DNA from 3 places in the Enterococcus sp. LJL99 genome. Region 1 is predicted to be linked to each of the others. Evidence: riboswitches for the same ligand, from Rfam matches in the RefSeq annotation. Region 1 holds a riboswitch; each other region holds the start of a gene.
The links. Region 1 has a riboswitch for magnesium ahead of ACYSNW_RS09715 (phosphatase PAP2/LCP family protein). Riboswitches for the same ligand answer to the same signal wherever they lie in the genome.
Positions count from the first base shown of each region.

Region 1 (11,105 bases):
CCAGGAATAGCCGTTCCATGAGGAAAAGTGATATTAGGAAATCCATAAAATTTATTAATAATCGGCCCAAGTAAATCTCCAAACAATAAAATCATCATCGTGTATACAATCGTTGCAAAAATACCCATAGCAAAATTACCTGTAAGTGCGTAAATTAATGAAGAGATAAATGCCGCATGCCAAATATTCCAAACATCAACATTTAACGTTTTAGTTAATCCCAAAATAATAAGAACGACATTTAAAACAACAGCAATTGGTATGGCTAATGATCCTAGAATAGTACCGTAAGAAATTGCGGCAGCAGCAGGCCAGCCAATATCGATTGTAGTTAAATTTAAGCCAAATCGTTCAACCATCGACTGAGCTGCAGGGCCTAAGCTATTCGTCAACAACTCAATAACTAGATTTAAACCTACAAATCCCACCCCTACAGTTAAAGCCGCTGAAAATGCTTTCCCTGGTTTTGTCCCTAAAACTAAACCAAAGATAAAAATTAAAATTGGCAATACGACGGTTGCACCTAAATCAACAAACCACTGCAGTGCATCTAACATGATAATTCCTCCTTAATAGTAATCAAATTAAATGATTCATTTTTAATAAGTCCATATACTCTGTTTTTGTTTCTATTTCTAAAAAAGTAGCGAGCGTATTCTGCTTTTGAAACATAGCAATCAAGTTTTGTAGCATAGTTAATTGTTCATGTGGTTCTTTTAAAGCTAGCATAAATAATATTCTCACCTCCACTGGCGTACTATCTGTACCCATTTCATAAAATTCAACAGGATTCGTTAAGGATAGAAAAGCAATCTGTGATCGTCGAACAAATTGACTATCGGTATGAGGAATTGCTACACCAATTCCATTTATAACTAATCCTGTTGGAAAATTTTTTTCTCGTTTTAAAATTTGTTCGTAAAAATCATCCGTAACAAATGATTTTGTATATAATTGTGTAGAAAGTTTTTTCAAAGCTGATTCTTTTGTATGATCGCTTTCTTTAAATAAGGCAATTTCGCCATCGAAAAAATTAGTCATTTGCTGCACAACCTTTCTGTTTTAAGAACTGAATAATGTCATCTTTTTTGTTATAATTGGCAATTTTATCGATATTTTCTTTAGAACTAAGAATCGTATAAATAGAAGAAATAAGCGTTCGTGCAATGCCCATATCTTTTTCTGCTATAGAAAGCATTACAACAACATGAATAGAAGTATTTCCCCATAAAATCGGTTTTTTCAACGTCATTATGACTAAACTTGTTTGAATTACCGTTTTTGGGTCAGCATGGGGAATTGCAACACCAGTATCCATTCCTGTCGATCCAATGTTTTCACGTTCGAAAATAGCGCTTTCAAATCTTTCGGTAACAGCTCCGCGTTTAAAAAGAAAATGACTAATATGTTTAAATATTTCTTCTTTTGATTGAAACTCTTCTTGTAAAAAGATGAGTTTTGAATCCAGAATCATATCAATTGAATAAGACTGTAACTGAGATGTTTCATCCTCGAATTTTTTTTCTATTGAAATTATTTTTGATATTTTTTTATTGATTATCGATATTTCCTCATAAGTAGGTAACACTGAAACATAGCTAACGGGTACAGTTGTTTGTTCTGGTAATTTAACCGCTGAAATAATTAGATCCACACCAGATAAATTTTTTGATTCAAATTCATTAAAATCAAGTTTTTCAATAACATTATTGGTTGAGAGGGTTTGTTTAATTCGTTGATAAATTAATTGAGATGTTCCTAAGCCATTTGGGCAAACGACTAAAATATGTTTCGTCGAATTTATTTTTTCAAATGCTAATTGAAAGTGAATTGTTAAGAAACTAGTTTCATCATCAGGAATTTCTACTTCAAAAACTTCTTCAAGCAGATGAACACTATACTTCACTATATTAAACATCGTCGAATATTGAGCGACAATTTGCTTTTTCAATGGATTCTTTATGGAAACACCCATATTCAAGCGAAAAATCATTGGTGCAATATGAGAAAGTAGCGAATTGAACAAATCATCGTCCTGAGATAAATCAAGATTAATTAGTAATGACATTTGATGAATAAACGTTTCAATCGTCTCTTTAAGTAAGTAATTGACTTTCGGTGCATTTGGTTTAATTCCATGTGCTAATAATAAAGAACAAAGATGATAGATATCCGATTCTTTGAAAAAGATATCAAGTTCCCTATTACATTTCTCTAAAAATTCATATGCGGTCATATATAACTGCATATTTTCAATCTCACTAAATACCGAATTTGAGCGCTGTTCACAGTGGTTACCTAAAGTCGAACGACTTAGAAAAACTAAAATGCTATTTCTAAGTGAACAAATAAGATAATTTTTTTGATTTTTGTTGTGATTGAATGGTCTAATAAATTCGTTTACAACCTCTATGATAGCGTTATCAAAAATAGCGAAGTCTTGCATTCCTTGGTTAGTAATAGTGAAGGTCTGTTTTTCATAATAATTTTTAAACGCGTTTTGAATAGTCGATTCTTGTCCAAGTAAATTTCTATTTTTGTCTAATTCGACACCTTGCTGAATCAAATATTCTTTGATGCTATCCATATCTTTTTTGATGGTTTGAATACTGATATAAAATTTATCAGCATAAAAAGCATAACTTTGAATTTCTCTAGCAAAAAGTAGTTCTGAAAAAAGAAAGACTCTTCGATACTCATTGTTAAATATGGAAGAATCATTTTTTTCACTCTGCATATCGCCGATTAATTTATTCTTGTTTCTATCACTCCCGTTCAGCCGAATCCCATTTCTAGGCTTTTTTTCTATTGACAAATCATACTGTTCAACGAGTTTTTCTAGTTGATCTATATCTTGATAAATCGTTTTAGTAGACACATTCAATAAGACCGCAATAGCTCTAGCAGGTTTAAAATTATTTTCTTTAAGTAGCACTGTTAATAATTTTTCTTCCCTATCCTTAAGAATCATTTTTTTCACCTCTAAAGAATTTCTTGTACTAAGAATAGCTTAGGTTCAGTCAACAGTAAATTACTTATTAGTTCCACATTAATCTGGAGGTTGTTACTGACATAAAATAATAACGAATCGAATCGTTCAAACACTACTTTTCAAAATTTCATTCCAATAATTTAATAACAAGCTAGTAAAACAATCTGTTCAAGATTATCTATAAATAATTTTTTTGTTGACAGCTATCCTTAAGTTAATAATAGTCATTGACAAAATTGTTTATCAAAACTTTAAGATTTATAAAGATAAGTGGGATAATTCTAAAAAAAACTTGATAAAAGGTGTTCAAAGAGATATTATGTGGTATAAGAACTACTATAAATAAAATAACCTTGTTAGGTGAGGCTCCTATATAAACATAGGCTATTGCGCAGAAACGTCGAAAGACGCCAATGTGTAGAACAGGAATTGTCGAATTAAGGCTTTTCATAAAATAGCTAAGAGTATTCTTTACGTTATATAGTGCTAAAACTCGGACGATGAGATTGATTTCAAGTCAAGCCTCTCGAAAGATAGTGTTTGGCTTTTTTTGATAAGTTTTTCCTTATCAATACACTACATCTTTTTACTTACTTTTTTACAGAGTAAGCAGACGGATTTAATCGATTGATTCTTCCTTTCTATTTTATTAATGGAAAAGTTGACTCAGTCGCTTTTTTATTGTGAACAGAAAAAAATAAAATGAATAGAAATAGTTTTTATCTTCTGCAATTGATTGAAGATAGCTATGAAGGGATGGTACAATGCAACAACAGAAAGAAAAAAATGGCGTTTACGCAATCGTAGGCTTGGTCCTTTTTTCGATTTTAACTTTTTTAGTCGTAGAAAATTACAATTGGTTCAATACACTTGATTCTTCAATCTATCAATTTTCTTGGACTCCAAATGCAACGTTGACCTCAATAGTCAATTTATTAGCAAAAACAGCGACAATCGTTCCAATCTTTGCGGTAAGCTTAGTGGTTTCGATTATTCTTTGGTGGCATAAAAAAAGACTATTGGCCTTTTGGAATGTATCGAATGTACTGATTGTCAGTTTTTTAGGGTTTATTTTAAAGCACTCAGTCGCACGACCAAGACCAAATGTTGATCAATTAGCAGCCAAAACATCGTTTAGTTTCCCAAGTGGGCATTCATTATTAGCTATGTGCTTGGTGTGTTCAACATTTATCGTTTTACAACAATTACATAAAAATTATAAACCATTGAAGATTGGACTGATTGTCTATCTTTTATTGATTGCAATGAGTCGGATTTTCTTGCGTGTCCACTACCCAAGTGATATTTTAGGCGGATTCCTGTTAAGTTTCACTTGGATTAACCTGTCTTATGCAATTTTACAAAAAGCTTATATGGATAGAAAATTCGCTTCTCGTTCTGCTAAACGAAGCTTTGTTAAAAAAGTAATTTTCTGTTCCGTTTTACTTTTAGCAGTTGGTGCCTCAGCAGTTACTGCTTACGGAATCAAAGTATTCACGAGCGTACAAAAAACAGCCAGTGCAATGTATCAACCTTTGGAAAGAAAATCAACACCTGTTGATAGCAATTCAAGCGAACCGATTAGTATTTTACTTTTAGGAATCGCTAATGATTCCAAACGAAAAACCGATTTCCGTGCTAATACAATTATGGTCGCAACCTTAAATAATGATACTGGAACAACGACCTTAACAAGTATTCCACGAGATGCTTATGTAGAAATCATCGGCGAAGATGGCTTACATGATAAAATCAACCATGCCCATTCATACGGTGGAGAAAAAATGATTATCGATACTGTAGAAAATTATATGGATATCCCAATCAACCACTACTTTAGTATTAACATGGATGGACTATCTCAATTAGCGGAAGCGGTTGGTGGCGTAGATGTTGATAATGAGTTTGAATTTGACGCAGAAGGCATTCATTACCCGAAAGGAAAACAACACTTAAACGGTTGGGAAACATTACAGTATGCGCGTATGCGTGAATACGATGGGGATTATGGTAGACAAAAACGTCAACGTGAAGTAACGACATTACTAATGCAAGAAATGCTTTCGATTAAAAGTGTTTTTCGTTATCAAGAATTACTTAATGTAATCGGTGATAATGGCCAAACAGATATGACTTTAGATCAAATGATTACTGTCCTTAAAAACTATCAAAAGGCTCTTAAAAATATTGAAAGTGACCAATTACAAGGTGAAGGATTTACTGGTGATGGATACACTGGAGAATTAGGTATTTCGTATCAAATCATTCCTGATGAAGAAAAAATTCGTGTTCAAAAAGCTTTAGCGAAACAACTAAATCTTACTTGGAACCCTGAAAACGAACAAACTACTTCCACAACTCCAGCAGCAAACGGAACAACTTCTTCAGATCCAGCTAATGAAGAAATATACTATGAAGAATCTTATCCGACTGCCGATTATTCCGAACCTGCAGTAGATGAGTACCAATATGGCTATTAAATAAAAATGAGTGTGAAGTAGTTAAACAGGAATATCTGATTAACTACTTTACACTCGCTTTTTTATTTCATTCTATTAATCGTTAATATGAAACTAATTAACTTCAACTACTTATGTTTTTCACGTATATTCAATTTTTCTTTACCAACCCTTTTAGCAAGGTTTGATTTTGTGTAATTTCAGTTTGATCCGTTGGTAAAATATCTAAATAATCAGAAGAGTTGGTCACAATCACAGGTGTAATGACCGAAAAACCAGCTTCTTTGATTTTTTCTTGATCAAAAGTCAAAAGCTTTTGTCCTTTAACGACATGATCACCTTGTTCAACAAAACTCTCAAAATATTGACCATCTAACTGAACAGTATTTAAACCAATATGGATCAGTACTTCCATTCCTTCATCTGAAATCAGTCCTAAAGCATGCTTTGTTGGAAACAATGTCGCAACTACGCCATCAAATGGCGCGACTACTTCACCCTTTGTTGGAAGGATACCAACACCAAGACCTAACAAACCTTGAGCAAAAGCCGCATCTTCAACTTGTTCTAACGGAACGATTTTTCCTTCGATTGGACTGCTGACTGTCATATTCGTATTGATATGTGTTAAAGTTCCATTCGTTGTTTCTGTTTCTTTTTCCACTGCAATCGCTTCTTCTGGATCTTTAAAGGTAATCATCGTTGCCACGAATGCAATTGCCATCGCAATACCGGCGCCAATTAGACCGACAACTATATCCCCCATCCCTTTTGTTTCTGGGTTAATCATTGCTGGAAATTCAAAAATACCGATTCCACCAAATATATATTCTCGTAGATTTGCATAACCAAAATACGCACCAGCAATCGCCGAAGCAATACAGCTAATAATAAATGGTTTTTTCAGTGGTAACGTAATTCCATAAATTGCAGGCTCCGTTACACCGAAAAAGGCTGAAACAGCAGCTGGAAAAGCCATTTCTTTTAGTTTCTTATTTTTCGTTTTTAACATGATTGCTACTACAACAGCTGTTTGTGCAAAAGTTGTCGCAAAAAATGGCATCATCACATTATCATAACCAAGCGTCATAATATTATTAATATAAATTGGAATCAATCCCCAGTGAACACCAAAAATAACCATGATTTGCCAGAAGAAACCAACTAAAGCACCTGAAAGAATCGGACTGAAATTACGAACAGCTAAAATTCCTTCTGCAATCAAAGTAGAAGAAAAGGTAACAATCGGTCCAATCACGATAAGTCCTAAGATCATTGAAATAAATAATGTTAACATCGGTACTGTAAAGAATTTAATAACATCTGGAATCACTTTATTAAAGAATTTTTCTAACTTAGCAGCAATAAAAACAATGAAAATAACGGGTAACACGGTAGAGGTGTAATCCATCGTAATCACTGGAATGCCGAAAAAGTCTAAATAAATAGGTGATGCAAAAATCGTATGATTGAATAATGTATATAAAGGCTCTGTCGTTTCTGCAATCGCGGACAATTGAAGACTAGGATAGCATAAGGCTAAACCAATCAAGACGCCGACAAATGGTTTTAGCTTAAATTTTTGAGCGGAAGTATACCCTAGAAAAACAGGTAAAAACATAAATAAGGCATCACTCATCCCGGCGATAATGATATACGCACCACTAGAATCACTATAAAGTCCCATGACACTGAATAAAACATTCAATCCTTTTAACATTCCTGCTGCAGCCATGATTCCTAATACCGGTTGGAAAATTCCTGAAACAAGATCAATTAAACGATCGATTGTTTTTTTATGCTCGCCACTTTCTTCTTGTGGCGTAAAATCGCCTAATTGAATATTGATTGCATCAAAAACATCTGCTACATGATTACCGATTACAACTTGGTATTGTCCACCCGATTTCATAATCGTTACAACGCCGTTCATTGTTTTTAGCGCTTCATCATTTGCTAGTGATTCATCTTTTAATTTAAAACGTAATCGAGTGATACAGTGGGCTAGACTAGTAATATTGTCTTTCCCACCTACTTCTTTAATAATTTGACTTGCTAATTGTGTATAATCTGCCATTTCGTTTTCCTCCAAATTTAAAATAGATTGTGAAGGTCTAGCCAACTGAATGTCACTATCCGAAAAGAAACAACTCACCTCTTTCTATTATTGACTAATAACTTTTTGAATATGAACCGTTAAATATAAGCCCTCTTCATCCGATAATTGGTAACGATAATTATTTAGAAGGAACTCAGATATTTTTTCTACACAAAGATAAGATCGATGGTACTTTCGTTGCATAAATGAAATCATTTCGGGATCTTCCTGGCTATCATACGTTTTATCTGCTATCACGCGTTGTGAGAAAAATTTGAGATGGGTAATAAAACGATAATAATAGACTGAATCCTCTTCGAAATTGATTTTAAAGAACAGTCGTACGATATTAGCGATCTCTTGCATTAATTTTGTGACCTTATACGCATCTGGACTTCCTTCTTCTACTTCCGCATTAACGATGTGAAGCGCAATAAAACCAATTTCGTCTTCTGCTAAGGTAATGTCAAACGTTTCCTTGATATAGCTTAGAGCCAATTTACCAATCTTGTATTCGTCAGGATAAAAGCTTTTGATTTCCCATAACAAGGCATTTTTTAATTCAATACCTTCTTTTTTACGTAAAATCGTATTATAAATATGATCCGCTAATGATAAATAAATGCTTTCATTCAGTTTTTTTCCTAAAATCAACTTGGATTGATCAATTATTTTGACTGCTAAATCTAGGTATTCGATGGGCATTTCTGTTAACAACTCATCAAAGCGCTCAAATGTTTCTTTATCAGATAAATAAAAAAACTGCTCGACAATCTCTTTATTCACAATATCTCCCGCCTGTCGCTGAAACGCCAGACCTTTGCCTTTAATAATTACTTCTTTTCCACGTTCATTACGAGCTAACGCTACATTATTGTTGATAACTTTGATGATTTCCACTTTCATTTCACCTCCAATGAAAAAAACCTATTTACAGCACTAAACAAACCAGGCGAATCTGGCTTATTAGTTCGTAAATAGGTCTAGCTTGTATTTAAACAGTTACTATCCAATGTTACTTATTCGATTTTCTTATAGTGGTAATATACCATTTGAAAGCAATAATGTAAAGGGTTTCTTTTGTTCAAAATATGATTATTCGATTGAGGATTTTTTGGGATTATTAAAAATAAAAAAAATTGATGCAAAGGTTGTTTTTCAAAAACAACCTCTTTTGCATCAATTTCTTGAGTTGATTAGTTAAAAATCACTTAGAAATACGTTAACTATTTCCAGTATTTTCCTCTTTTCCAGCATCGCCACCATTAGTTGATGGACCAGATGAGTAGAAAATCGTGATTGCTGTATTAGGTGCTACTTTGTCTCCAACATTTACAGATATTCGTGTCACTTGATTTTTATCTTTCGTTGAAGTCTCTTGTTGTTCGCTAATCACACCAGTAATTCCCAAACTACTTAATTCTGCCTTATATTGAGCAACAGTTTTCCCTTCAAAGGAAGGAATCGTGATTTTATCTGTTCCCTTACTTATATATAGTGTAATTTTATCTTTGGTTACATTGAATGACGAGCCCGCTGCTGGTGTTTGTGAAAAGACCGTTCCAGCTTCCGCATCATTTGTTTCTTCCTTACGAATAATACGGTCACTACTAATCCCTAGTGCTTCTAATGCATTTGCGGCTCCATCAGCAGTATAGCCTGCATAATTACCTAGAACAATTTTGTCCGACCCTTTGCTCACAACTAACGTTACTTTACCATTTTTAAGGCTAACTGATGAACCACCCGCTGGGGTTTGAGAAATAATCAAGCCAGCTTGAACCGTTTCACTTTCTTCATAAGAAGGAATAATTTGATTTTCTGATAAGCCTAATCCCATTAACTCGGCAACTGCAGTTTCATAGGCATATTGCGAATAATCACCAATAGTGACACTATCTGGACCTGTACTGACAATCAATTTGACTTCATCTGTTTTAGGATCAAGTTCTGTACCTGATGTTGGTTTTTGACTGATAATTTTCCCTTCATCAACATCTGTACTAGATTGTGTTTGCTTCTTAATATTACTTTCAGGGAATCCCAATTTTTTCAATGCGCTAAGAGCATCGTCATACGTCTCCCCTTCATAATCTTTCAACTTAATCTTTTTAGCACCTGAACTAACGTAAAGTTGGACTTCTCGATTCTTTTTCACAGATTGACCGATTGCAGGATCTGTTTTAACGACGTTTCCAGCTTCAATAGATTCATCTGAAATTTCTTTTACATCCTCTTTTACTTTTAGCTTAGCATCTTCTAGTATCTTTCTTGCTTCTGCTTCTGTTTTATCTTTAACATCAGGAACATCTACATCATTACTTGATTGCCCACCTAAGAAATACATCAAAATCAGACCAAATAAGGCGATTGCGACAATACTTAGAACTACGATCAATGGTTTCTTACTTTTCTTCTTAACTGGCTCTGGTAAAGGTTCAAGTATTTCCTGTTCTGGTTCATTTTCAGGAACATTAAAAGAATCCGGCATTGGCGTATCCTCTGTAATTGGGGTTAAAGCAATTGTTTCACCCATCAGAGCCGTAGGTTGCCACACAGGTTCATCCAATCGATTGGCTGCCAAAACAGTGTATAAATCTTGCGCCATTTCTTCTGCTGTTTTATAACGATCAGCTGGATCTTTCGTTGTTGCTTTCAAAACTACATTCGCTAATGATTGCGGAATATTTGGATCAATACTTTTCACTGAAGGCATTTCTTCTTGAAAATGTTTTAACGCAATTGTTACTGCCGATTCGCCATCGAAAGGAACATTTCCTGTCAACATCTCATATAAAATAATCCCGACAGCATAAATGTCTGATTGGTTTGTTGCCATACTACCACGCGCTTGTTCTGGTGATAAATAATGAACTGAACCAAGCATGGTATTGGTTTGCGTAATCGAAGTTTCTGACAAAGCAATCGCAATCCCAAAATCTGTAATTTTAACGACACCATGTTCATCCATCAAAATATTTTGTGGTTTTAAATCTCTATGAATGATTCGATGTTCATGAGCTAGTGAAACAGCAGATAAAATTTGTTCCATGATATCAACTACTGTCGCATAAGGCATCGGATAATGTGTTTGGATATAACGTTTTAAATCCATCCCTTTAACATATTCCATCACTAAATACTGTAGCCCGTCTTCTTCTCCTACATCATAGACACTCACAATATTCGGATGAACTAGTTCCGTCGCTGCAAGAGCTTCCCGTTGAAAACGACGAATCGCTGCTTGGTCATTCTGGAAGTCAAAACGCAAAACTTTTATCGCCACATCACGATCTAAAATCAAATCATGCGCTAAAAATACGTTAGCCATTCCGCCACTGCCAATGTTACCAATAATGTGATATCGACCATTTAGTTTTCTGCCGATCTCAATCATTGTGTTGCCTCCTTACGCTCATCAAAATGAATGATTAAGACCGTAATATTGTCTAAACCACCCGCTTCATTTGCAGCAGTAATCAGTGTCGCAACCTTCTCTTTTAAAGACTGTGCAGAATGGATAATCTCAAGCATCTTCGCTTCTGACACCATATTC
Region 1 is NZ_JBTXLT010000005.1:206,902-218,006, reverse strand. It holds gene ACYSNW_RS09730 (PTS galactitol transporter subunit IIC) at 1-557, opposite strand, end outside; gene ACYSNW_RS09725 (PTS sugar transporter subunit IIA) at 580-1,041, opposite strand; gene ACYSNW_RS09720 (BglG family transcription antiterminator) at 1,034-2,971, opposite strand; M-box (ykoK) riboswitch at 3,338-3,504, shown strand; gene ACYSNW_RS09715 (phosphatase PAP2/LCP family protein) at 3,757-5,472, shown strand; gene ACYSNW_RS09710 (beta-glucoside-specific PTS transporter subunit IIABC) at 5,603-7,528, opposite strand; gene licT (BglG family transcription antiterminator LicT) at 7,616-8,449, opposite strand; gene pknB (Stk1 family PASTA domain-containing Ser/Thr kinase) at 8,772-10,946, opposite strand; gene ACYSNW_RS09695 (Stp1/IreP family PP2C-type Ser/Thr phosphatase) at 10,943-11,105, opposite strand, start outside.

Region 2 (11,105 bases), on a different contig from region 1:
AAGAACAAGCGTTTATGTCAAAAAGATTAGCTACAATCGATGTTGATGCGCCAGTCGAAGTAAAGATAGAGGACTTAGCGTATAACGGTAAAGATTTAGATAAATTGGTTCCTTTTTATAAAGAAATGGATTTTAAACAATTTCTAAATAAGTTGAATGTGGAAGAAGAGCCTGTTGATTTAGAAGATGTTCATTTTGATGTTGTAGACTCATTTACAAAAGAGATGTTTACAGAAGATATGTCATTATATGTTGAGATGATGGAAGCGAATTATCACAATTCTCCTATTGTAGGTGTTGCTTGGGGGAATAAAGAGAAAATCTATGTAACAAATAGTTTGGAGTTATTTGAAAACGAGGCATTTAGTGAATGGTTACTTTCTGATCAAACCAAGAAAAAAGTCTATGATGCAAAGCGTACGTATGTTGCATTAAATCGCTACTTAGGAAAAATGCAAGGTATTACGTTCGATGTGCTTTTAGCCGCGTATATTTTAGATACTAATGATAATAGTTCCGATATTGAAGGAGTTGCAAATCATTATGGCTATGGAGATATTCAATCAGATGATGTGATCTATGGAAAAGGGGCTAAAAAAGGGCTGCCTGAAGATGAAGAAGTATTCTTTAGTCATCTTGCTAGAAAAATCAAAGCGATTGAATTTCTTTCAGAAAAACTTGATAATGAATTAACTGAAAAAAATCAAGCACAACTTTTTTATGATATGGAACTTCCGCTTTCGACAATTTTAGCTGATATGGAGATTACAGGTATTCGTGTAGATGCAAATCGTTTAAGTACAATGCGAATTGAATTTTCAGATCGCTTAAAAGAAATTGAAGAAAAAATCTATGCGGAAGCAGGAGAAGAGTTTAACTTAAATTCACCTAAACAATTAGGCGTCATTTTATTTGAAAAAATGGGCTTGCCTGTGATTAAAAAGACGAAAACAGGCTATTCTACAGCAGTAGACGTTTTGGAACAATTAAAAGAACAAGCACCAATAGTAGAAGATATTCTTGTGTATCGTCAAATTGCCAAAATACAATCAACTTATGTCGAAGGCTTGCTAAAAGTAATTGATTCGGATGGTAAAATTCATACTCGTTATGTTCAAACATTAACGCAAACAGGTCGCCTTAGTTCAGTCGATCCTAACCTGCAAAATATTCCGATTCGATTAGAAGAAGGACGGAAAATTAGAGAAGCATTTGTTCCAAGAGAAAACGATTGGTTGATTTTTTCATCAGATTATTCTCAAATCGAACTACGGGTACTTGCTCACATTTCTGATGATGAGCATTTAAAAGAAGCCTTTTTAGAAGGGCAAGATATTCATACAAGTACAGCTATGCGAGTATTTGGAATTAGTGATCCTGCTGAAGTAACACCAAATATGCGTCGTCAAGCGAAGGCAGTAAACTTTGGGATTGTATACGGAATCAGTGACTACGGTTTATCACAAAATCTAGGAATTACAAGAAAACAAGCGCAACAATATATTGATACGTATTTTGAAAAATATCCTGGAGTAAAAAAATATATGGAAGATATTGTACGTGATGCTAAGGATAAGGGCTTTGTTGAGACACTTTATAATCGACGTCGTTATTTACCAGATATTAATTCTCGAAACTTTAATTTACGTTCTTTTGCCGAACGAACAGCGATTAATACGCCAATTCAAGGTAGTGCAGCGGACATCTTGAAAATTGCTATGATTCAGATGGCTAAGCGCTTAAAAGAAACAAATATGCAAGCGACGATGTTACTTCAAGTACATGATGAACTAGTTTTTGAAGCGCCAAATTCAGAATTAGAACAATTAAATGAACTAGTCAAAGAAGTCATGGAACAAGCCGTAACACTTCAAGTACCTTTGATTACTGATAGTAGTTGGGGTAAAACTTGGTATGAAGCAAAATAAACTGTTCGTCTTAAAAGAATGAGAGCGAAAAACTATAGAAAAGTGGCTGTGGAGAAAGTTGTTTATTTTTCTCAGTCACTTTTTGTGAACGAAAAGAGGGGAAAGGTATGCCAGAATTACCTGAGGTAGAAACTGTAAGAAAAGGATTAGAGCGATTAGTAGTTGGAAAAACAATCCAACAAATGACGGTACTTTGGCCTAGAATTATTGAACAGCCGGATGTTGAAATATTTGAAAAAAAACTGATTGGTCAAAAAATTGAAAAAATGGAGCGCCGAGGAAAATTTTTAATTTTTAAATTAACTAATTATGATTTGATTTCTCATTTACGCATGGAAGGAAAATACGAAACGCATCTTCCAACAGATGAACGAAACAAGCATACACATGTAATTTTTACCTTTACAGATGGAACTGAACTGCGTTATCTGGATGTGAGAAAGTTTGGGCGAATGGTTTTAGTTGATCAAGATCAAGCGGTTAATTATAAAGGTATTCTATTACTCGGTCCAGAACCAATTCCAACTGCTTTTAAATTACCAGAATTTCGTAAAGCACTAAAAAAACATAAAAAAGCAATCAAACCGCTTCTTTTAGATCAACGGCTAGTTACTGGGTTAGGCAATATTTATGTTGATGAGGCACTCTGGGAAGCAAAAATTCATCCAGAACAATTAGCAAATTCGCTTAAACCGAAAGAAATAGAGCAATTGTATAACGCAATTATTAATGTTTTAGCTCGAGCGGTAGAAGCAGGAGGCACGACGATTAGAACGTATCTAAATGCTTTAGGTGAAGCAGGAAAATTCCAACTTTCTCTTAATGTTTATGGTCAAAAAGACAAGCCGTGTCCAAGATGTGGAACGCCAATCAAAAAAATCAAAGTGGGGCAAAGAGGGACTCATTTTTGTCCTAAATGTCAAAAATTGAGGATGGTGCATCAATAATGGGAATGACATTAGGACTTACAGGTGGAATAGCAACTGGGAAAAGTACCGTTGTTAAGTTATTTCAAGAATATGGCTTTCCAATTGTAGACTCAGATATTATTGCACGTGAAGTCGTGGAAATCGGTACACCTGGCTTAAAAGCAATTTCAGAAGAATTTGGTTTTGATATATTACAAAAAGATGGTTCTTTGGATCGTAAAGCATTAGGAACAATTATTTTCTCTGAACCTGAAAAAAGAATCCGTTTAAATCAATTACTTTCACCATTTTTAAGAGCTGAAATCACAAAACAAATAAAAACTAAAAAACAACAGGCAAATCTTGTCATCGTTGATATTCCTTTGCTTTATGAAGGTGGCTACGAAAAAGAAGTCGATCAAGTTGCTGTAGTATATGTACCAGAAAAAATACAAATTCAACGCTTAATGATTCGGGATGAATTGACAAAAGAAGAAGCAGAAAAACGGATAGCAAGTCAATGGTCAATTGAAGAAAAGAAAACGAGAGCAAACATTGTTTTTGATAATCAAAAAGATCGAGCATGGACAAAAAAGCAAGTGACGGAGTGGTTGGTAACGAATCAATTTATTTAGAAGAAAGTAACTAATTATTTCCATCAGAATTGTTACTGCACCAACTTTCTATTTAGTTTTAGGGGAAGAACAAAAGTGCTACAACATTAGAATGTATTTACTATCATTTTTGGCTAAGGGTGTATCAGAAAAAACAGCAACAATCTTGTTGAAAAAGTTTTTCTGATACACCCTAATAACTGTGCCGTTTTTTTGAGAAAATAAAAAAATAACATCCTTATTTTTTCTTACTCCGATTTCATGTTATAATAAGAAACACAACAAAAAAATTGAAATAAAAACGAGGTGAACATTATGCATTGCCCGAAATGTCATCATAATAATTCAAGAGTTATTGACAGTCGTCAAGCAGATGATGGTCGTGCGATTAGACGTAGAAGAGAATGTGAAAGTTGCGGCTATCGCTTTACTACATTTGAAAGAATTGAAGCAGCTCCATTACTCGTCATCAAGAAAAATGGCGATCGTGAGGAATTCAATCGAGAAAAAATGCTAAGAGGATTGATTCGTTCCGCTGAAAAACGACCAGTAACGATGGAACAAATGGTCCAAATAGTTGATAATGTAGAAAATCGTGTCCGTAGTATGGGAGAAAATGAAGTTTCAACTCACTTGATTGGCGAATATGTTATGGAAGATTTAGTTAATTTAGATGAGATAGCTTATATCCGTTTTGCTAGTGTTTATCGTCAGTTTAAAGATATGAGTGTCTTTCTAAAAGAACTACAAGATATTGTCGACAAAGCAAAATCAACGAATACCGAGATATAGAGAGATTAAGGAGGCTTTTCGTTGAACCAAGAAAATAAACTATATCCTAAAGATTTATTTCAAACGATGATTGCAGAGTCATTGTCTAATAAAGAACAAGAAGTACTAGCATTACTGTACCAACCAATTATTGGAGCGCAGGCGTTTAGCTTATATTTGACTTTACTTTCTGAAATTTCTTTTCCAATGGGAATGAGTGAAGAGCTTTTTCATTCAGAGTTGATTACGATGTTAGATTTAAGTATCCAACAAATTGAGACAGCTAAATTAAAATTGGAAGGAATCGGTTTGCTAGATACCTTTATTAAAGTTGAAAATTATGAAGATAAAAAATATTTTTATCGCTTAAATCATCCAGAAACCGTTGAGCGTTTTTTTAAAGATGAAGTATTGGCATTAACCTTGCTCAATATTGTTGGTCAAAGAAAAATGGATAAACTATTTAAACATTTTCAACCTAAACATGCTCAATTAACTGGGTTAAAAAATATTTCAGCCAGCTATAAAGATGTCTATGTATTTAGAGCCGAACAAATTGGAACCCATCAAACGCTATTGAATAAAATGGCAAATTCTTTCGCTGATCCTCACCCACCTGAAAAAGTATCAGCTGTTACGGACAGCTTTACGTGGGAATATTTTTTAGAAGGAATCAAAAAATTAGGTGTTCAGCTTCCAGATGATGTATCAGGTTTTAAAGAAGAAGTCTATGTATTCCATAATTTATTTGGAATCAATGAACTAGATATGGTTGAATTTTGTTCGAAATCATTTGATTATTATAGTAATAAAATTGTTATTAAAGAATTTGAAAAAGCAATTTATCAAACCTATGATACGGATAAAAAACAAAGAGAGGCCGAAGTCACTAAAAATGAAACGGCTGATTTAACGAATGAGGAACAACAAACCTATCGGTATAATTCATTAAAAATGAATGGTTTTTCTGAACAAGATATTTTAATGATTATGGATAGTGAACGAAACTTTCCTTTAAATTATTTAGAAGCACTTAAAAGTGAACGAGGAGGTTATACAACTCCGCAAGAACGATCACTAGTAAAATATTTAGTCAGTAAATCTGGTTTACCGAACAGTGTAATTAATGTATTGATTAATTATGTTTTCAATATCCAAAAACAGCCAACGTTAAAAGCAGATTATGTGAATCGAATTGCGAATGAGTGGGCTCAAAGCGAGATTTTTTCACCTGAAAAAGCAATTACTCATGTTAGAGAATTAGCTCGAAAAGGAAAAGAAAAGCAGCAAAATCGAAATAATTATGGGACAAATAGACGACCAATCAGACAAGAAACCCTACCAGACTGGGTGGAAAATCCAACTGCAGAAAAGAAACTGTCAGAAGAACGACAAGCACAATTAAGAAAAGAATTAAATGAACTTTTGAAGGAAGAAGGTGAGTAACATGGAAGATGTTGGAAAAGAAATGTCTAAAATTATTCAAAAAAGAGATATGAATGAACGGTATAATGAACTGGTCGAAGTTGTTTTGAAAGATCCTGATGTCCAATTATTTATTAAGGAAAATAGAACACGTTTGACAGATGAAGATATTCAAAAAAGTTATTCTAAATTGTACGAATATGTGCAAGAAAAAAAGAAATTTCAATTAAATGATCCGACAATGATTGCACCTGGATATGAACCCAGATTGGCTTTAAACTTTCATTATATTGATGTGACCTATGTACCAACAAAAGCATTGATCGCTAAACAAAAAGAAGAAGAAATTCGCCAACGAGTGCGTGCGATGGATATACCGAAAGATGTTCGCGAAGCTCGTTTGAATAATTTTGATTTGAGTTCTGATGGTAGGGAAGAAGCGTTAGCTGAGGCGATGAAATTTATTAAAGCCTATTCAGCGAATACAAAAGAATTTCATAAGGGACTTTATCTTCAAGGAACTTTTGGGGTAGGAAAATCATTTTTATTAGGTGCGATAGCTAACAGCTTGGCAGAACGAGGGTATGTGACGACAATCGTCCATTTTCCAACATTTACCGTGGAAATGAAGCAAGCAATCGGAAAAGACATGGTTGGTGAAAAACTAGATGCAGTAAAAAAATCACCGATTTTGATGATTGATGATCTTGGAGCTGAATCTATGACTTCTTGGATTCGAGACGATGTTTTAAGTGTTATTTTGCAGTATCGTATGCAAGAACAGTTACCTACGTTCTTTTCTTCCAATTTAAATTTAAAAGAGTTAGAAAAACATTTAGCGGTAACTCAAAGAGGGGAACAAGAGCCACTTAAAGCAAGAAGGATTATGGAACGTATCCGTTATTTATCAAAAGAAATTATGATGAGTGGAAATGATCGTCGAAATGGTCCAACGATCTGAAAATGTTTAGTAAGAGATTAAATGAACGAACAGATCGTTGAACTAAGAGAAGGAATTGATTGAAGTAGTGCTATATATTTCGTCTCAATTCCTTTTTAAGTCGGATGAAAAAGAAAAATTAAATTAATTTTTAAAGATAAATTAACCTATTATTAAGAATCTTCGTGTATTGTTATTTTATATTGAGTTAGAAAAGTAGTGTAAGATGTTGTTAGAAGGTAAATAATGAAACAGAAGATATTTTTACTTTGGCTAGAGAGCATCTGGAAATGATTGTGCCATTTGTTTGGTTTTGGGAGTTAACAAAGTATTTTTCCTATGATTGATTTTCAGACATGTCCTAAAAAAAGTAACTATTGGAGGATACCTTAATGAAAAAAGTACCAATGGCTTTAGCATTAGCAGCAACGATTATTTTAATAGGAGCATGTGGTGTGAACGATAAGAAAAGTAAAGACTCGGAATCTAGTCAGTCAGAAATAACACTTGAATCTAGTACAAGTACAGAGGATACAAAGGCCAAAGTAAACGAAGGTGAAACATCGATTTTTACTGGCGTCTTAACAGCGGATGCAGAGCTAAACGATGGAGAAGATAAAACAATTCGTATAGTTTTAAATGATATTGAAGCAGTAGAAGATCCAGATGAGATGGAAAAAACAATGAAAAATGACGGTGTTGTATTAAATATATCAGAGGATCAATTAGCGAGTGGCTTAACTGAAAAAGAGTTGAAAAAAGGAGATAAAGTCCAATTTTCATTAAACGGCATGCCTGTTATGACAATGTCTCTTCCACCGCAAATTCCTGGAATGTCGATTAAATCAGTAGAAAAAATCGATTAATAAACACGTAAATGTAATTTGTTTTTCAGACGATTTTTCATTTTTTTGAAAAAAATTTCTTTTGTTACAAAAAAGAGTTGCAGGAACGTCATTTTGATGGTATAGTGACTCATGTAAGAAAATTAAATAGATTTGTTAGGTGAGGCTCCTATACAAACATAGGCTACTGCCCAAAAATGTCGAGAGACGCCAATGGGTAGAACAGGGATTGTCGATTACAAGGCTTTTCATAAGGTAGCTAAAAGTTCTGCTTTTTACGTTGTATAGTGCCAAAACTCAACGAATAGATCATTTGAGCTTTTTTGGTGTGCGTATATCGTAGATTATGACCTTTCGCTGAGTATTTGGCGAAAGGTTTTTTGTATGTTCTAAGCAAACTTTGAGGAGAATCGGACAAATGCGAAAATTGAACTAAAAATATTGTTTTATTTCTTGCATTGTATGACTCAGGAAAATATGAAGCAACTCATTAGAAAGATTTATTGCTATTTTCTTAATTTTAGTGCAAGAAGGGATTTGATGTAGGTGAATTTTTATTTTTAGTTAATGTAATGGCAAGTATTTTTGCGGGAATCATCATCGGGATGGAAAGGCAATGGCGCAAAAAATTAGCTGGTATGAGAACAATGACATTAGTAACACTTGGAGCATGTTTATTCGTACTTTTATCGACGTTTATTCAATCCGACAGCAGTCCTTCAAGGATTGCCGCTCAAGTTGTTAGTGGTATCGGTTTTCTGGCTGGTGGCGTTATTCTTCGAGATGGCTTTAGTGTGACAGGAATCAACACAGCGGCTACCTTATGGTGTTCAGCAGCTATTGGCAGTTTGATTGGTGCCAATTTCATCGTGGAAGGATTAGTTTGTGCAGTGATTATCACGTTAGTGAATGTCTTATTAAGAACTCTTTCCTTTAAATTAGATGAGATTTCGCAAAATAAGGCTGATGGTGAAGTAAGTGACGCAACTTATTTTCTATCTGTAATCACAAGCAACAGTAATGAAGTCCTCTTGAGAACGGAAATTATTCAGTTATTAGATTGTTATTATCTGAGTTTTCATCGCTTTTCATGTACTGATTTAGCTGGCAACAAAGTTAGACTCTTTGTGGAAATCGAAGGATCAAGAAATGGACATTTAGCTGTTAACAAAGTAATTACGCAATTATCGCAATTATCCGAAGTGTTAGAAGTAAATCAAATGGCAAACTAAAACAGAACGGAGGAATCAAAATGGTAAAACATTGATGGTAAAAATCGTAAAATGGAACAGTGAAGAATATTGGGCAGGTATTGCTTTAAGAAATAAATTACTAAAAGCAACTGCTGGGAAAGAAATGATTCAAACAATTCCGATTGAAGAAAAAAACGATATTCATGTTGTTGCATTGGATGAAGATCAAGTAATTGGCACCTTAATTATTTCAAAAGTAGATCAACAAAGCGCTCAAATCAAGCAGGTTGCAGTAAATGATGCATACCAAGGTGAAGGTGTGGGTAAAAAAATGTTGATATTTGCTGAAGAAGTTGTACGAATCACACGTTTTAAAAAAGTATTTTTATTAGGTCGTAGTCAAGCATGGGGATTTTATGTACGTGCTGGTTATCAAGAATTTGGTCAAGCGTATTATGATGGGAAGGTTCTATTGAAAGGTTTTGAAAAAGAACTGACACAAAATACACGCGTGAAAACACGAACGATTATCCATGTATAAAACGTAGTTAAAGGGGATGGAAACAAATGGATGACAGTAGTCAGAAGAAAAAGGGCTTATCAAAAAGAATGAATTTAGCAAAAAAGGATCAAACTATTATTATGTATTTGTTTCTAAATATGGGATAGTACTGCTCGTTTAACTAAACAAATTCTTTTCATAAGCCCATCAAATGATAGATGAAGTTTATAGGTCATCATTATTCGGATGTCAAATACTGTACTCTATTAATTATTTTTTAGGGAAAAGATTTATGGAAAGAAGGCGAAACAAATGGAAAAAAAAGTTTACATGAAACAAGAAGAAGGTAAAACTTACGAGTTTTTTGCAAGAAACTCTGTCGATAATATTTTTAAAACATTTAAAACATCACATAAAGGGTTAAGTAATCAACAAGCAGAACTTTCAAAAGAGCAGTTTGGTGAAAATGTCATTTCAAAAGGGAAGAAAACACCTTGGATCGTTGAAGTTTTGAGAGCGTACATTACACCATTTACAATTGTACTAATTACTTTAGCAATTATATCTTTTATTACGGATTATGTTATTGCTGCTCCAGAAGATCGTGATTTGATTGGTGTAATTATTATTTTAGTGATGGTTTTCACAAGCGGAACAATGACTTTGATTCAATCTGTTCGCTCAAGTCAAGCGGCGGAAAAATTGCATAACATGGTAAAAGTTACTGCCACAGTTGTTCGTAGAGGAGCTGACGTCGAAATCCCAATAGAAGAAATTGCATGTGGTGATATCATTAAATTATCAGCAGGAGATATGATTCCAGCTGATACACGACTTGTAAAAACAAAAGATTTGTTTGTATCTCAAGCGGCGATGACAGGTGAAAGTTATCCTGTTGAGAAAAAAGCAGATTATGAAGTGGGTACCCATAATGCAGAAACGGATTATGAAAATATTGTTTTTATGGGAAGTAACGTTGTCAGCGGAAGTGCTGTCGGTGTAGTTGTTTCTGTAGGAGATGACACATTATTTGGACACATTGCTCATGATGTTTCTGATAAGAGTCCTCAAACAAGTTTTGAAGTTGGGATTAGTAAAACATCTTGGTTATTGATTCGTTTTATGTTAGTTATGGCACCAACAGTATTTTTGATTAATGGTTTTACAAAAGGTGATTGGTTAGAAGCATTTCTTTTCGGATTGTCAGTTGCTGTCGGATTGACTCCAGAAATGTTGCCAATGATTGTTACAACAAACCTTGTAAAAGGTGCATCTTCTATGGCTAAAAAAGGAACAATTATCAAAAACTTAAATGCAATTCAAAATTTTGGTGCAATCGATGTTTTATGTACCGATAAAACAGGAACATTAACGCAAGATAAAATTATTTTAGAGTATCATTTAGATTGTGATGGTAAAGAAGATAGTCGCGTACTACGTCATGCCTTTTTCAATAGTTATTACCAAACTGGGTTGAAAAACTTAATGGATGTGGCAATTATTGAAGCAGCTGGGGAAGAATTGAATATTAACCCTGCTGACTTTATCAAAGTTGACGAAATTCCATTTGATTTTCAACGCCGTAGAATGAGTGTGGTTATTCAAAATAAAGAAGGTAAAACGCAAATCATTACTAAAGGTGCCGTAGAAGAAATGCTAGAAATTTCTAGCCATGTTGATTATCAAGGGCAAGTAAGTCCTTTAACAGCTGATTTAAAGAAAACAATTTTGAAAACTGTCGAAGAATTGAACGAAGATGGCCTACGTGTTATCGCAGTTTCTCAAAAAACAAACCCAAATGTAGATGGCGAGTTTTCTGTTTCTGATGAAAGCGAAATGGTATTAATTGGTTATCTTGCATTCTTAGATCCTCCAAAAGAAACAACAAAAGCAGCTTTAGAAGCATTGAAAACACATGGTGTATCAGTAAAAGTATTAACAGGCGACAATGCATTAGTTACTAAATCAGTTTGTAAACA
Region 2 is NZ_JBTXLT010000021.1:16,309-27,413, forward strand. It holds gene polA (DNA polymerase I) at 1-1,928, shown strand, start outside; gene mutM (DNA-formamidopyrimidine glycosylase) at 2,036-2,875, shown strand; gene coaE (dephospho-CoA kinase) at 2,875-3,471, shown strand; gene nrdR (transcriptional regulator NrdR) at 3,766-4,242, shown strand; gene ACYSNW_RS17800 (replication initiation and membrane attachment family protein) at 4,264-5,667, shown strand; gene dnaI (primosomal protein DnaI) at 5,669-6,607, shown strand; gene ACYSNW_RS17810 (hypothetical protein) at 6,979-7,452, shown strand; M-box (ykoK) riboswitch at 7,577-7,747, shown strand; gene ACYSNW_RS17815 (MgtC/SapB family protein) at 8,004-8,663, shown strand; gene ACYSNW_RS17820 (GNAT family N-acetyltransferase) at 8,698-9,165, shown strand; gene mgtA (magnesium-translocating P-type ATPase) at 9,439-11,105, shown strand, end outside.
Region 2: another riboswitch for magnesium. It lies ahead of ACYSNW_RS17815 (MgtC/SapB family protein); the one in region 1 lies ahead of ACYSNW_RS09715 (phosphatase PAP2/LCP family protein).

Region 3 (11,105 bases), 110 kb from region 1:
CGTTTTTAAGAAAACGTTATAAGGACGGGACTACGGAAGAACGATCAGCTGCCATGTCTCGTCACTTGGAGTATATGGTCACACACCACGTATCGCAATTTTTACTTTTAGGAACGTCAATGGCCTTAGAAGAAAAAACAGATGAATTTGAAAAAGATATTGTTCGGAATACAAAGGTAAGTTTAATGGGGCCATTGGCTGGTCTTGGAGACAGTATTTTGAGTTATACATGGTTGGCTATTTGCGGCAGTATCGGGGCTAGTTTAGCGGCGAATGGTAGTTTGATTGGTCCATTCGTTATGTTGCTAATGATTAATGCTGTTTGGATGCCGTTAAAATATTATGGGATTACGTTAGGCTATGAAAAAGGAGTTGAATTGTTAAGCTCTCCAAATAGTAAAAGTTTGATTAACCGATTTTCAGATGCTGCCAATGCGATGGGAACAGTGGTAGTTGCTGCTTTGATTGTGAGTAACGTAAAAATAAGTTTGGGCTTAGAATTTACATTAGGTAAGGATAATGTATTGAATATTCAAGAAATGTTGGATAAAATTTTACCGAATTTATTACCTATTCTGCTAACTTTTGCTTGCTATAAGTTTTTGAAGAAAACGAATGGCCGTCATGTTGTTCCTCTAATTATCGGTTTATTAGTCTTAGGTACACTACTTTATATGGGAGGGATTCTTGCATAATGAGCCAAAAGACTGATTTTTTTGCGATTCATTTTTTTGCAGAACAGTTGATTAGAGAAGCTGGTGCACGGATAAAAAATCAGCTGACCAACCAATTGACGATTGATACTAAGAAAAATGCCCATGATTTTGTAACGAACATTGATAAAGAAACAGAATTTTTTTTGGTCAAACAAATTAAAAAACAATATCCTGACCATAAGATTATTAGTGAAGAAGGTTATGGGGATACACTGACGGATTTGAAAGGAATCGTTTGGGGAATCGATCCAATCGATGGAACCTCTAACTTAGTATACAAACAAAAAGATTTTGCTATCTCAGTTAGTGTCTATCAAGATGGGGTAGGGGAATTAGCCTACATTTATGATGTAGTTGCTGATCTTTTTTATCACGCTAAAAGAGGACAAGGTGCTTTTGAAAACTATCGACGGTTGCCTAAACGAGCGGATCGAAAGCTAGTAGATAGTCTTGTATACAGTCGCTTTAATTACATCTACACTGATGAATATCATATTCGTGAGGTGATTCAAGCATCACGAGGGTTAGGTGGGATGTCTTGTGCATCGTTGGGATTGGTAGAGTTAGGAAAAGGGACCGTTGATGTGATGATTAATAAAGGTGCGATGAAATTTTGGGATATTTCTGCGGGAAAATTATTTGCAGAAGAAAATGGAGTTGTTTTTCAAGGCGTAGATGGCAGTTCGTATAAAATTTGTGAGGATAAGACAATTATTGCTGGCGGTCCTGATTTGATTAGGGAAATCACTGCTCGTTTTTGGCAACTATAACTATTGTAAAACATAAAAAGTATTTAGTAATAATTGATGGAAATAGGCTTTGGTAACACTATATGAGTAAATGGTTGAGTCTTAGATAAAGCTGCTTTTTGTTTTATTAGAGGCTCTTTTTTGCAGTTTTAATTCCGATTATTTTAGTACTTTACCCTCAAATTGAATTGCTAGTGCTTAATTTTTCTTAACCACTATTGAATAAAACATGATAAACTAGTAGAGAGGTTGGGGGAAGTGTCAGTGTTGAGAAATAAGAAGGCATGCACAAAAAATTCTTCAGTTTTTGTGTATGTCTTCTTAATTTCTGTAATCATTGTTTGTTGCTTGTTTGAATAAGACATAAAACGAAATGACTTCATCCTCTAAAAAATAAAAAAGGAGTCTCTTATGGAAATTAAAATCAAAGATTTAAATATGCGTTATGGTCGCGCAGAAGTATTAAACATTCCATTTTTAGAGTTTGAAAAGGGGATATCATACGGATTAGTTGGACATAATGGAGCGGGAAAAACCACTTTATTCAAATGTATTACTAATATTATTGCAACGTATCAAGGAGAAATCCTGATAGATGACCAATTAGTAAAAAAACATAATGAGCTATTGTTGAATGTTGGGATTGTATTAGATGGAATGTCAGTGTATACGAATCGTACAGGTTGGTTCAATATTCAATATTTTTCTGGGTTAAGAGGTACATTTGACGAAGAAAAAGCGGGGAATTTGGCGCGTGAATTGGATTTATATTCTGTTTTAGATCAAAAAGTTAAGAACTATTCTTATGGGATGCAGAAAAAATTGATTTTATTGATTGCTTTGATGCATACACCAGAAATTTTGATTTTAGACGAACCATTCCGAGGACTAGATATCGATACAGTGAAGTGGTTTAAAGGCTATTTAAAACAATTAACAAGCCAGGGGTTGACGTTATTAATTTCTAGCCATGTTCAAAATGATTTAGAAGCCCTTTGTGATATTGTTTATGTAATTGATCGTGGTCGTATCGCTGAAACAATTGATATGAAAGCTGAAAAAGCTAAAATGATTCGCTTGGTTAACACAACAAATAATGAACGTTTTGCGACCCTTTTAGATGAAGCTAATTTTTATTATCAAACAGATGATGAAGGTAGTCTGAAGCTTGATATCTCTGATGAGCGTTGGGGAGATGTTAAGTCAGCATTAGGAGAAGAGCAAATTGAAATTTTAGAATTAGCTAAAGTGAAAATATTGGAAGAAAGGTTAAATTAGGAGGGACGAAGATGACAGCAAAATTGATTTTTAAAATGGAATTATTTAAATTTTTACGAGATAAAAGCTTTTTAATCACAGCAGGAGTTATTTCAATCATCAATATTGTTTTAACTTTGATTCTCTTAAATGAGGCGAATAGTGCAAGTAATTATTATGATTCAAGTACAGCAGCTACGTTTATTGGGACTTTAGCGGGTGTTAGTGTAATGATTGCTCTTGGAAATATTATTTTTGCTTGGATCTATCCATTTCATATGATTTCAATGGACTATAAGAATAATGTGATGTCGATGATGGTTGCATCCGGTGTAAATCGACAAAAATTATTTTTTGCTAAAATTGGTGCTATTTTTGTTTGTACACTAATCTTGATGGCAGCTATTACGTTGATTCCATTGATTTTATGTGTCATTAAATTGGCGCAGGTTGATGCGTTGGATCAATTGAAAGATGTAATCTCTGAAGTTTTTTACTATTCTGAAATTTCTGGATTCCAATTACTTTTACGCATGTTTGTTCAATATATTAATTCATTGATGTTGATTGCAACTGCGTGCATTTTGATGAAAGGTCGAAATATATCATTTCTGATTTTTATGGGATTCAGTATTATCAATAGTATTGTTTCTGGGATTTTAAATATGATTCCAAATACATTTATGTTTAGTTTTAATGGAATGTTTAGTTTCCAAATCTTTATTTTATTGTTATCAACCGTTGTTTTTTGTTTTATTTCATTGAAAATATTGGAAAAACAAAATTTATAAGACATACAATGGCTCTTAATCAAATAAGGTTTATAAGCTAGTTTAATTGAAAATCAGAATGAAAGGATGACTCTTTCACTCTGATTTTTTTTGTTCAATTTTTTAGGTCCAACTTCTGCAAATATTCTGCTGTCTAAAACAAAGATGGAAAAAAAATGTATTATGCGCTACCATAGTAGAGACGAATTTTCTTCACAAAAGGATGTGTAAGCACGGTGAGAAGCAAAATAAATCAATTGATCGGTTGGATTAAAACTCATAGTTTACTATTAAAACTTATTTTTCTTGGCTCTGTCTTAATTTTCGTGGCAAATCAAGTGACACATATTGCACAAGGCATGTCATGGCAAGATGTCTTTCAAACAATGGCACAACAGAAAAAGTTAACCAGTATCAGTATGATCTTAATCGGTTGCTTAGGTATTTTACCGATGTTTTTATACGATTATGTAGTAATCAAAGTATTAGAAGAAGCAGGAAAACCCAAAATGAAAACATGGGATTGGATTGTTTCAGCATGGGTGACCAACACTATTAATAATTTAGCTGGATTTGGCGGTGTCGTTGGTGCGACGTTGCGGGCTAATTTTTACGGAAAAGATATAGCACGTAAAAAAGTGGTCGCAACGGTCTCGAAAGTGGCGTTGTTCCTGATTTCAGGTCTTTCGATTTTATCTTTTGTAACATTTGTTGATGTTTTTTTTATTCGACCAGATAGTTTATTTAGAGAATATTGGATTTGGTTACTATTAGGAAGCTTGATTGCTCCAGCTTTATTTGGTTTTACTAGACTTAAGCGCCATACATTATTTAAACATTTCTATCCAAAAAAAGTTTTTTTGCTGTTTGCTGCTTCGTTAGGGCAATGGTTTGGTGCAATGTGTGTCTTTTTAGCAATTGGGCAATTGATGAATGTTCCAGTTTCTTCCTTAGCAATTTATCCAATGTTTATCATAGCGACATTAATTGGGATGTTAACAATGGTACCGGGTGGTATGGGAACCTTTGATGTATTGATGATTTTAGGATTATCACAATTAGGAGTAAATCAATCAACGGCAGTTGTGTGGTTGATTTATTATCGGTTATTTTATTATGTAGTCCCTTTTCTGACAGGGGTTATATTGTTTGTTCATCAAACAGGAGTTAAAGTAAATCGTTTCTTTGATAATTTACCAAGAGTTATTTCACAAAAAGTAGCTCATGCGATTTTGGTTTCGGCGCTTTATTTTGCAGGAATTATGTTGGTGCTCTTATCTACAGTAACTAATTTATCTAATGTTAGCCGACTGTTCCAGGTACTATTACCTTTTTCATTTGATTTTTTGGATCAGACATTTAATATGCTAATTGGCTTTTTGCTACTTGGATTAGCGCGCGGAATTTCTATGAAAGTTCGAAAAGCTTACTGGCCAACGATTGGTCTGTTAATTTTTGGGATTGTCAATACGATTTCCCGAACTACTTCCTGGCAATTGATTATCGTTTACTTGATTATTTTACTCGCAGTTTTTCTAGCGAAAGAAGAATTTTATCGAGAAAAATTTGTTTATTCATGGGGCGCTTTGGTGATTGATAGTCTTTTGTTTGGCTGTTTGTTCATTATCTATGCGGTAGCGGGATATTACAGTGCCCATCCTGAAAAAACGGGTCCAATGCCGCAAACCTTTTTACTATTTCCTTCAGATGATGTTTGGTTTTCTGGTTTAGTTGGTTTAGGGATCTCGATGGTTGGCTTGATTACATTATATCAATATTTAGCAGATACAACAGAGCATTTAGGCGAAACGCTTGAAACAAATCGTTTAACGCAACTTCTACATAAATTTGGCGGGAATGAAAGTAGCCAATTTCTTTATTTGGAGAACTATGAATATTATTATTATCAAGAACAGAATGAAGATCTGGTTTTATTTGGTTATCAAATCAAGGCAGATAAATGTTTTGTTGCAGGAAATCCGATTGGAGATTCTGAAAAATGGGCGCAAGCTACGTTTTCATTTATGAATCAAGCAGATTTACTAGGATATCGAGTGGTATTTTACCGAATTTCAGATGAATATGTGATGACATTGCACGATTTAGGGTATCATTTTATGAAAGTAGGCGAAGAGGGCGCGATTTGCTTTAAAGACTCTACGCAACCACGTCTAACTAAAGAGAGTATGACCATGCGCCAGTTAGCCAATTTAGGCTATACTTTCCATCTTTACCAAGAGCCTGTTTCTGATGAGATTTTTGAAGAATTGAAACGAGTTTCGGATGAGTGGCTGGGTATAAACAAAGAGAAAAATTTTATTTCAGGTCGATTTGATCGTACCTATTTGGATTTAGCAGCTGTTGGTCTGATGCGCAATAAACAACGAGAAATTGTTGGGTTTATTACTGAAAAGAAGATTCAAACGGAAAAAAGAGTTGCGTATGATTTACTACGATATTGTGATGAAGCACCAGCCGAAACTACTGATTTTTTATTGACACATTTTATCGATACGTTTAAACAGCTTGGTTATCCAATGGTTGACTTGGGTGTTGCGCCACTAGCGAATGTTGGTGAGACAAAATATTCTTTTTTTGAAGAGCGATTGATTAATGTTCTCTATAATTATGGGTATCATATTTATGAATTTCAAGATAGAAGAAAAGCCAAAGAGCAATATGTTACTAATTGGGCTTCTCGTTATTGTGCGTATCCGAAACAAAGCAATGCATTGTTTACGTTTATTCAGTTGCTTCTATTGATTGAACGAGGTAGAAAGAAGAAAGTCTTCTTAGTTGAAGATGTGATGAATAATGATGAATAAGTTAACCGTAGTTGAGGATTTTAGTCATGCTTTAGCATAATAACTGCTTCTTTTTAGTAGATGTGATGGACACTAAAAACTGAATATAGTAGACTGATAGAGAGGTAGAGGCAAGCTATTTTTTATTTAACTTGTCTCTATTGCATAAATACTAAAGAAAGAGTTAAATTTAGCTTATAATCAAATCATTCTGTATAACGCTCGTTCTATTAATGAGAATCTTAATAAAGGTTGTTGTGACAAGGATTTGAAATTGAAGAGCCAGATAACTTTAAGCGAATGAACCTCTTTTTTAAACGAATCTTTTTTTGAATCTAATTGACTTCAATTTATAAAATAGCTATATTTAGAATAACACGATTACTTGTTAGGTGAGGCTTCTATGCAAACAAAGGCTACTGCTCAGAAATGTCGAAAGACTGGCATGGGTAGGACAAGAACTGTCGAATTAAGGCTTTTCTCAAAGTAGCTAAAAGCAAGACTTTTTACGTTGCATAGTGCTAAAACTCCACGAAGAGAATGAGAGGATGGGACAAGAGTACTTTCCTTTTGAAAATCGGGAAAATCAAAAAAGTTGATTTTACTTGTTTTTTGGAAAACTACTTTTTCTTATCTATAGTTAAGACTTAGAGGTTGAGTAGCTTGAGACCGATTATTTAAATCGATTGTTTTATGAAAATATATGATATAAATAATCTGACAGCAACCATTTTTGAAAATAATGCAAGACTATCTTAAATCTGAATAAGATTTTTGGAGATAGTTATTTGGTTTTCAACGTTTACTCACAAGCTGTTTTTCCTTAACTTTCATCCATTGACCTTCGCTGAGATAGAAGCTATTCTTAGGGATGGTTTTTTATTTTGTTGGAGGCAAGAAAATAATATGAATGGATGATTTAGCAAGAAAATGAAAATAAAAATAATTCAAAAAGCGATAGTTTTTTTTCAGTTAGCAAAAATAGTTGAAAAAATGAGTACGAGTAAATATATAGTAAAATCTTTTTGCCGAAGCCTATTAGCGGAAGTAGGAAGCACGTTTGTAGGAAGTCGAACGGCTGTAATTACAGATAGTAAAATATTTGGTAAAGCATTGTTTAGTAGTATGTTGGCGATTGATGGGCAAATGACAGTCCAAGCAAGGTATGATCTTTTGAATAATGGTGAAAATAAATGAAAAAAAATTCTAAATTAGCTAAATATAGATTTCTAGATTGGTCATTGTTGATTCCGTATTTGATTTTATGTACAGTCGGAATTTTGATGGTCTTTAGTTCTAGTACGTATCAACTATTGATTAATGATGTAGGTGTTTCTAGTAAAGCGATGAAACAAGGAATTTCCTTTATGATTAGTTTAGTCGCGATGTTTGTTGTATTTCATGTGAATTTGGCGGTTTTTCGTAATAGGAAATTGTTAAAAATTGCACTAGGGGTGTCAATTACCCTCTTACTATTTGTTTTGATTTTAGGTACGGCTTCTGGTGGCGCACAACGTTGGATTAGGATTGGTTTTTTATCTTTCCAACCTTCAGAGCTGATTCCATTAGTGATGGTGCTTTACTTAAGTGCTAACTTTGCGACAAAAGATAAACAAAAGCCGTTTTCGTTTAAAGAGTATAAGAAACCAATTTGGGTTTCGATTTTGTTGATTGGTTTAGTTGTCTTACAGCCAAATGTAGCAGGGGGAGCGATGGTTGCATTTTTAGTTGTGATTATGTTTTTAGCGAATGGTCTTTCTCCTTGGTTTACAATTTTAACTTTCGGTGCGATTGTAACAATTAAAGAATTAGCTACATGGATTATTTTATCTATACCAACTAGCTGGCTTCCGGATAAATTTAGTTATTTAGTCAGCCGTTTTAAAGTGATGCAAAATCCTTTTGCGGATCCAAATGGCTTAGGATTTCAAACTTCTAATGCTTACTATGCGATGCATAATGGTGGTTTTTGGGGTTTAGGACTAGGAAATAGTATTCAAAAAAAAGGCTATTTACCAGCTGCGGATACGGATTTCATTTTTGCTATTTGTATTGAGGAACTAGGGTTAGTAGTCTGTCTTATTTTATTGTTATTGGTCTTCTTTTTAGTTGCACGAATGTATCAACTAGCAGTGAAATCGAAAGTACTTTATCATATGTTTCTTTACGTTGGTTGTGGAACCATCTTATTATTACAGGTAGCCGTGAATGTGGGCAGTTTGCTTGGATATATTCCGATGACAGGTGTGACCTTTCCTTTTATCAGTTATGGCGGTTCTAGTATGATCATTCTCAGTATTGTGTTAGGTCTTGCGATGAATGCACGAGCAACAGAAATGAGAGATGCATGGATTTTAGGAAAGGGGCCTGCAGAATGAATAAATTAACAACAGATAGAGAGCCAATCAACTATGGGTTATTATTACCTGTTCTTTTGTTGATTTTGGTGGGATTTCTTGCTCAATATGGCGCGTTTCATGCTGATCCAAGTATCACAAATGTCATGCCTCTCTTGAGAAAACAACTTTATTGGACGATTTTAGGTTTTATTGCGATGTTTGTGATGATGTTTTTACCGATAGAATACTTGTGGAAACTAACACCTTTTGTTTATGGCGGGTCGTTGTTTCTAATGAGTCTATTAGTTAAATTTTATGATCCAGTTATGGCGACAGCGACAAGTACAAAGCGTTGGATTCGTTTAGGTCCGATTTCGTTTCAGCCTTCTGAGTTTATGAAAATCGGGTATATTTTGATGTTAGCTTATGTAATCACTAAAAGAAATAACCGACCCAAAACGGGCACTTTAAAAGATGATTTTTGGCTTTTAGGTGAAATGACATTATACAGTTTACCGATTTTTGCTTTAATGGCTTATCAAAAAGATTTTGGGACCAGTTTGGTGTTTATCTCGATTTTTATTGGTATGGTACTTGTTTCAGGTTGTTCTTGGAAAATTTTAGCTGTGAGTGGAACAGTTTTAGCTTCTTTAGGAATTACAACGATTTTATTAGTGTTAACAGAAGCTGGGCAAAAGTTTTTGACTATGCTTCATTTCCAACCGTATCAATTTAATCGAATCCATGCTTGGCTCAATCCTTTTGAGTATGCAGATTCCATTTCCTATCAACAGGCGCGTGGATTAATTGCGATTGGATCTGGCGAAATGACGGGTAAAGGAATCAACAATTTACAGGTTTATGTACCCGTTCGTGAATCAGATATGGTTTTTACCGTGATTGCAGAAGCCTTTGGATTTTTAGGTGCTTGTTTATTGTTACTGTTATTCTTCTACCTGATTTATCAAATGTTAATCAGTACCTTAAATTCTAAAAGAGAATTTTATGCCTATATCACGACAGGGATTATTATGTATTTTCTATTTCATATTATTGAAAATATTGGCTCTAACATTGGTCTATTACCATTAACAGGAATTCCTTTACCGTTTTTAAGTCAGGGAGGAACAGCCTATTTAACGAATTTTATTGCGATAGGCTTAGTGCTTTCCATGTATAATTCAAAACAAGATTCCCTTTAAGGCAATAGAAGAAAGAAGTTAGTTGAGCTTAGTTGTCCAACTTGAACGCACGCTCTTTTTTCGGATGTAGAGTTTTGAGCAAGACTAATTTTTAGTTTTGTTTGAGGCTCTTTTTTGAAATCCAGCACTTCCTAAAAGAAATAAAAATCTAAAGAAATAATTAAATTGTTCTTGTTTTTTTCTATGTATGAAATAGTTTTTTGCGCTGCTAGTTGTAGAAAATGGTAACAAATTCAAGTGGAACGCCGATTTCTTTGTTTATTAATAAGGTATAGTAATAAATAAGTAACAACTGCTATTATTTGACTTAAAATTATAAACTCGTTATATTAAAATAGTCAAAAAAGCGATTTTAAAAAAATAAAGCAAAAAATAGATGTTATATTTCTAAAAAAGTAGAAAGATTTACAAACATACCTGAATGATTGTAAATCAATAATCGAGAAGGAAGTTATTATGAAAAAATCAGTTAAAATACTAATTTGTGTTATTCTCTTAATTTTGCTTATCCTTTCAGCCGTAGGGAGCTATGCGGTCTATTCATTTTATGAAGGAAAGCAAAAAGCAGAAAGCTTAAAAACACCGTCAACAAACACCAATTTCACTGGTGATGAACAAAAGCAAGATCACGAAATCACGGTAATGATTGTGGGGAATGATGCTCGCTACGATGATGGAGACCAAGGGCGCTCAGATGCGTTAATGGTGGCTCACTATAATTCAAAAACAAAACAACCGAAACTGATTTCTATTATGCGTGATTCGTATGTAAATATTCCTGGCGAGGGTTTGGATAAAATTAATGCAGCCTATGCATATGGCGGTGCACAATTAACAAAAGAAGTATTAAATGAAAGTTTTGATTTACCGATTAATTATTATGTAGTAATTGATTTTGATAACTTTAAAACGTTGATTGATGATCTTTATCCAGATGGTGTTAAGATCGATGTTGAAAAAGATATTAATTTAGATGGCGTGGACTTGAAAAAAGGCGAACAGCGTCTGGATGGAAACAGTCTACTACAATACGCTCGTTTTAGAAAAGATGAAGAAAGTGACTTTGGTCGTGTCAGAAGACAACAGCAAGTTATGAATGCGTTGATTGAGCAGGCGAAAGATTTAGTTCCTATTTTACAATTGCCAAAAGTTGCTGGAGAAGCAGTGGGCTATTTAGATACTAATATCCCAACTAGTTTGATTATTGATTTAGCTAAGGACTTTGTTACAGGTGGCGTAAAACCATTAGAATCTCTATCAGTTCCTGT
Region 3 is NZ_JBTXLT010000005.1:100,597-111,701, forward strand. It holds gene ACYSNW_RS09250 (PTS system mannose/fructose/sorbose family transporter subunit IID) at 1-695, shown strand, start outside; gene ACYSNW_RS09255 (inositol monophosphatase family protein) at 695-1,486, shown strand; gene ACYSNW_RS09260 (ABC transporter ATP-binding protein) at 1,877-2,743, shown strand; gene ACYSNW_RS09265 (hypothetical protein) at 2,755-3,513, shown strand; gene mprF (bifunctional lysylphosphatidylglycerol flippase/synthetase MprF) at 3,729-6,317, shown strand; M-box (ykoK) riboswitch at 6,674-6,842, shown strand; gene ACYSNW_RS09275 (hypothetical protein) at 7,227-7,493, shown strand; gene ACYSNW_RS09280 (FtsW/RodA/SpoVE family cell cycle protein) at 7,490-8,674, shown strand; gene ACYSNW_RS09285 (FtsW/RodA/SpoVE family cell cycle protein) at 8,671-9,837, shown strand; gene ACYSNW_RS09290 (LCP family protein) at 10,294-11,105, shown strand, end outside.
Region 3: another riboswitch for magnesium. It lies ahead of ACYSNW_RS09275 (hypothetical protein); the one in region 1 lies ahead of ACYSNW_RS09715 (phosphatase PAP2/LCP family protein).